2 linked regions of the Oleidesulfovibrio alaskensis DSM 16109 genome follow. The protein of the gene in region 2 interacts with the protein of the main gene of each other region in a pairwise test. Links are inferred from orthologs where the notes say so. Each region holds a gene or a part of one and is shown on either strand. Other genes may lie near its edges.

Region 1 (2,924 bases), on a different replicon or contig from region 2:
GCAGGGTGCCCCTGAGGGTGGACGCGGTGGTGTCCGGTGCCGCGCACAGCAGCCGCCGCGAACTGAAAGTGCGGGATAAGGAATACCCCGTGCAGCGTCTGACGGTAAAAAAACGCTATGTGGACGTTGCCAAGGCAGACCTTGATCGTCATGAAAAAGAGCGGGCAAGAGTAAAGCAGGCTCTTGCATTGCGTACCGGTATGCGGTTCTGGGATTTGCCGTTGCACCGGCCTGTGCCCGGGGGTGTTTCCAGCGTTTTCGGCCTGCGGCGTTTTTTTAATGACCAGCCGCGCAAACCGCATTCCGGCATTGATCTGCGCGGTGCACAGGGCAGCCCCATACAGGCTTGTGCCGAAGGGGTGGTTGTGTTGGCCGAGAATCATTTTTTTGCAGGCAATTCGGTGTACATTGACCACGGCGAAGGAGTGGTCAGCATGTATTTTCATATGTCCAGACTGGACGTTCGCGCAGGCGAACGTGTGAAAAAGGGACAGGTGATAGGTGCCGTAGGCAGCACCGGAAGGGTCACCGGGCCTCATCTGCATTTCGGCCTGAGCCTGCAGGGGGTTTTTGTAGACCCCATGCCTTTGTTCGAGTAAGTGAGCCTGCACGGCAGCGGAGAATAATAATGACCGGAACCGGAACGACGGGTTTTGAAGAACAGCTGGCGCGCCTGCAGGAGATAGTCCGCAGGCTGGAGACCGGCGAACTGCCTCTGGAAGAGGGCGTGGCGCTGTACAAGGAAGGTCTGGAACTGGCTGCGGGGTGCCGCAAACGGTTGCAAACGGCGCGCAATGATATCAAAGTATTCAGCGACGGCGTATTGAAGGACTTTGACATGCCGGAAGATTCTCCGGCGGCGGATGACTGAATCTGTGTGCGCCGGCAGGTTTTTTGCGTTCTGCAGCGGCAGGCGACGGACAGCAACTTTTACACAGGGACGTGAACATGTCTCATGCGGACGAAATGACACCGCAGGCCATGAAGCAGCGGCTTGCGGCGGAAGCGCTGGAAGTGGAAGAGTATCTTGGCGGGTGCCTTAAAGGGCGGGGAATACCCTGTGATCTTCTGAAGGCCATGGATTACAGCCTGCTTGCCGGCGGTAAGCGTCTGCGACCCGTGCTGTGCCTTACCACGGCCGGTCTTTTCGGTCTGGCGCGCGATGCGGTGCTGCCTTTTGCCGCGGCCATCGAGCTTATTCATACATATTCTCTGGTGCACGACGACCTGCCCGCCATGGATGATGACGACCTGCGGCGCGGCATGCCATCGAATCATAAAAAATTCGGCGAGGCCACAGCCATACTGGCCGGTGACGGCCTGCTTACCGAAGCGTTTTGCCTGATGGCATCGGCGGGAGCTGCTGTGGAAGCCTCCAGAGTGCTTTCCGCCCTGTCTGTGGTGGCTGCTGCGGCAGGCGCCGGAGGCATGGTGGGAGGTCAGATGCTGGATATGGAGTACACCGGCCGCGCTGATGTGTCTTTGGACATGCTTCGCGGTATGCACGCCATGAAAACAGGTGCGCTCATCCGCTGTTCGTGTCTTGCCGGAGCCCTGCTTGCAGGCGCACCGCAGGAAGATGCCGAACGGATATCTCGCTATGGAGAAGCCATCGGAGCCGCTTTTCAGATTGTTGATGACATTCTTGATGAAACCGGCGACGAGGCGACACTGGGCAAGCCGGTGGGCAGTGACAGCGGGCAGGGCAAGAACACATACCCGAGCCTGCTGGGGCTTGAGCGCAGCAGAGAGCTGGCGCAGCAGCAGGTGGATGCCGCCGTGGCCTGCCTGTCGGGGTATGAAGGTGAAAATGCGCTTTTCCTCAAGGCACTTGCACAGTACATTGCCGATCGGGCCATGTGATTTTTTTAACAGCGGTGCCCTGTCGTAGCTGAATGCGTACGGCGGCATCTGTTTTTGCGGCATGCGTGGCGCGCATTATCCGTACGGAGTCTGCGGGGGTACGGATGAATGCACACTGCGTGTCACGTTGTGTGCCGGTTTTCAGGCATTGCCGCAGTGATAACGGGACAGAAGGGAATGAGCCAGCCAGGCATGACAATAGATAATGTGCTGGATTCGATTCAGCACCCTACGGATGTGGCTAAACTGGATGCCGACCAACTGCGGCAGCTGGCAGATGAACTGCGCGAACGCATCATCGGCACGGTTTCGCAGAACGGCGGCCATCTGGCGCCTTCGCTCGGAGTGGTGGAGCTGACGCTGGCGCTGCTGTCGGTTTTCAATCCCGACAAGGACAAATTTGTCTGGGATGTGGGGCATCAGGCCTATGCATGGAAGCTGCTGACGGGCAGGCGCGATGAATTTTCCACGCTGCGGCAGTATCAGGGGATCAGCGGTTTTCCCAAAATGGCGGAAAGTCCCTACGATCATTTCGGGGTGGGGCATTCTTCCACGTCCATATCGGCTGCGGCGGGCATGGCCATGGCCCGCGATCTGGCCGGAGATGACAACGATGTCATAGCCATCATCGGTGACGGTTCCATGACCGCGGGGCTGGCTTTTGAAGGACTTAATCAGGCGGGGCATCAGGGGCGGCGGCTTCTGGTCATCCTGAATGATAATGAAATGTCCATATCAAAGAATGTCGGCGCGTTATCTCTTTTTCTCAGCCGTAATCTTTCTTCGCGCTGGGTGCGCCGCATGAAGCGCGATGTGGAAACCTGGCTTAAGTCGGTACCGGGTATAGGTGAAGAAATGCTCAACTATGCCAAGCGCAGCGAGCACAGCCTGAAAAGCTTTTTTACGCCCGGTATGTTGTTTGAAGCCTTCCGGTTCAACTATGTGGGACCGGTGGACGGCCATGATGTGCGCAATCTTGCCAAGGTGATGCAGATGGCGCGGGCTCTGGATGAGCCGGTGCTGCTGCATGTGCTGACCAAAAAAGGCAAAGGTTATGAACC
Region 2 (2,821 bases):
AAAGTCCCAGATGCCGCGTGATGAACCGCGCCATGGCGTTGGCGTTGGCTGTGTCGCCGTTGCAGATGCGGAAAATGTACGGCCTGCCGCGGATGACAAGCGGGTGGGATGCCGAAGGCGTGATGGTGGGTATACGCGCGCGGTCCAGCACTTCGGCCATGGCAAGGGCCTGCGTGCTGGCAGACGGCCCGATGATGCCCAGCGGCGGTGTATGCACCAGTTGTCTGGCGGCATGGCGTGCTTCCAGCGGAGAAGACCCCAGCGGAATGAGCACGGTGCGTATCGGCTGCCCCATGAGTCCGCCCAGAGAGTTGAACACGGCCACGGCAACACGCACTCCGTGCTGGAAAGATACTTCGGCGGGGTCGGTCACGGGGGATACGGCGGCTATGCCCAGCACTGCCGGACCCTGTCTGCCGCCGGCAAAGGCCGGAAGAGCAGCCGCAAGGCACAGCACAGCCAGCAGGGCTGCCGTCAGAACATCTGCGGCCCTGTACCGGACAGAATATACCGTACTGCGTCCCCCCATTGTCACTCCCCACAAAAAAGAATCATTCTTAATACATGCATTGGCGGAATCAGGCAAGAGGGTTAGATGCTTGCCTTGACTGGTGGAGTATGCCAAATGAGCGCAGCAGCTTTGCGCCACAATGTTTTTTATCAATATTCCGCAGCGTACACCCGCAACTCAGGAGCTTTGCCATGACAGTCATCGGTACCCCTTTAAGTCCTGTTAGAACCAGAATAATGCTGCTCGGCTCCGGCGAGCTGGGCAAAGAGGTCGCCATTGAGGCAATGCGGCTGGGAGCGGAAGTTGTGGCGGTGGACCGCTATGCCGGTGCTCCCGCCATGCAGGTGGCCCACCGCTCGCACGTTATTTCCATGCTGGACGCGGATGCGTTGCGGCGGCTTATTGCCGAAGAACGCCCTGACTTTGTGGTGCCGGAGATAGAGGCCATCGCCACGGACGTGCTGGAAGAACTGGAAAGTGATTCTCTTACCGTGGTGCCGACGGCCCGCGCCGCCCGCCTGACCATGAACAGAGAAGGCATACGCCGTCTGGCTGCGGAAGAGCTGGGGCTCAGAACTTCCCCGTACCGCTTTGCGCAGACAGAGGATGAATACCGCCGCGCAGTGGAGGAGCTGGGCATGCCCTGTGTGGTCAAGCCGGTCATGAGCTCTTCGGGCAAAGGTCAGAGCGTGGTGCGCAGTGCGGATGACATCGCAGATGCGTGGACGTATGCCCAGTCCGGCGGCAGAGCCGGCGGCGGACGGGTCATCGTCGAATCATTCGTCGATTTTGATTACGAGATCACACTGCTTACCGTGCGGCACTGCAACGGTACTTCTTTCTGCGAGCCCATCGGCCACAGGCAGGAAGACGGAGACTACCGTCAGTCGTGGCAGCCGCAACCCATGAGCGCGGCCGCGCTGGAGCAGGCCCGGCATATGGCGCAGGCCGTGACACAGGCGCTGGGCGGTTACGGATTGTTCGGGGTGGAGCTGTTCATCAAAGGTGATACCGTCTGGTTCAGCGAGGTGTCCCCGCGGCCTCATGATACAGGGCTTGTTACGATAGCTTCTCAGAATCTTTCGGAATTTGCGCTGCATGTGCGTGCCGTTCTGGGGCTGCCGGTGCCGGTCATCCGCCAGTACGGGCCCGCTGCATCCAGCGTTATTCTGGCAGAAGGCAGTTCTGCCCGGACCCGCTTCGGTAATCTGCAGGAAGCGCTCGGCGAGCCGGATACTTCTCTGCTGCTGTTCGGCAAGCCGGAAGTGCAGGGCCGCAGACGCATGGGGGTGGCTCTGGCTCTGGGCGAAACAGTGGAGCAGGCTGTGGAAAAGGCGTGCCGCGTTTCAGACGCCGTCAAGGTCATGCTGTAATCCGCATTGTTCCGGAACGCCCGCGCAGCCGCGCGGGCGTTTTGCGTTATGCCGTGCTTTGTGCGGCACAAATGTTACTGACGCGGCAGGAGCCGTGCGGTACATGGTGCGTATGAAGATATTGTTCGTTCATCCCAATTTTCCGGCCCAGTTCCGCCATATGGCAGCCGCACTGGGACGGGCCGAGCACCGGCACGAGGTGGTTTTTATTACCGCTGCCCCGCATCGCGACTGGTCTATTCCCGGTGTGCGCACGGTGCGTTATGCGCCGGATTCCTGCGGCGGAGCGTTGCCGCAGCAGGGAACGGGGGCGTATTTCGCACGGTGTACCGCTGTGGGAAGCGGGGTTTTCAGCGCCTGCAGGGCGTTGCGTGCAGAAGGCTTCGAGCCCGATGTCATGGTAGCCCACTCGGGATGGGGCAGTTCATATTTTTTGCGCGACGCTTTTCCTCAGGCACGGCTGCTGTCTTATTTTGAATGGTATTACAACGCCGCGGGAGCCGATGTGGGCTTTGACCCGCAGGAGCCGGTCACGGATGCCATGCGTCTGGCGCTGCGCACCCGCAATGCTGTCATTCTCAACGATGCGGCGGAGTGCGACTGGAGCTATACCCCGACCCGCTGGCAGGCGTCGCAGTTTCCTGCCGTGGCCAGAGCGCGCATGAGCGTGCTGCATGACGGTGTGGACACGGGATTTTTTATCCCTGCCGCCGATAAAGCGCAGACCGCGGCCGCACTGCTGCGCGGGCTGGGTGTGGCGTGGACGCCGCGCACACGCCTTGTCACATGGGCGGGGCGGGGCATGGAGCCTTACCGGGGCTTTGTGCAGGTTATGGAAGCTCTGCCCGCCATCGTGGCGCACAATCCGGATGTTCATGTGCTTATGGTGGGTGAAGACCGCGTGTGTTACGGCAGGCGGCCGCCGTCGGGTAGCGGC

Evidence for each region. The genes of interacting proteins can lie anywhere in the genome.
Region 1: the proteins of purT (region 2) and H586_RS0101035 interact in binary tests that used the Escherichia coli proteins (3 or more experiments, as listed by UniProt). The link is inferred for Oleidesulfovibrio alaskensis DSM 16109 from one-to-one orthologs.

The regions. Positions count from the first base shown.
Region 1 is NZ_AXWQ01000004.1:200,684-203,607, reverse strand. Bases 16-2,905 are described here. They hold H586_RS0101035 (polyprenyl synthetase family protein), read left to right. Parts: upstream 16-948; coding sequence 949-1,863; downstream 1,864-2,905. Other genes in these bases: dxs (1-deoxy-D-xylulose-5-phosphate synthase), read left to right, coding at 2,041-2,905; H586_RS0101040 (exodeoxyribonuclease VII small subunit), read left to right, coding at 629-871; H586_RS0101045 (M23 family metallopeptidase), read left to right, coding at 16-599. Also shown: more of H586_RS0101045, read left to right, coding at 1-15; more of dxs, read left to right, coding at 2,906-2,924.
Region 2 is NZ_AXWQ01000013.1:156,954-159,774, reverse strand. What follows is about bases 7-2,793. They hold purT (formate-dependent phosphoribosylglycinamide formyltransferase), read left to right. Parts: upstream 7-702; coding sequence 703-1,884; downstream 1,885-2,793. Other genes in these bases: H586_RS18760 (glycosyltransferase), read left to right, coding at 1,988-2,793; H586_RS0109080 (ABC transporter substrate-binding protein), read right to left, coding at 7-529. Also shown: more of H586_RS0109080, read right to left, coding at 1-6; more of H586_RS18760, read left to right, coding at 2,794-2,821. UniProt on the Escherichia coli protein: Involved in the de novo purine biosynthesis. Catalyzes the transfer of formate to 5-phospho-ribosyl-glycinamide (GAR), producing 5-phospho-ribosyl-N-formylglycinamide (FGAR). Formate is provided by PurU via hydrolysis of 10-formyl-tetrahydrofolate.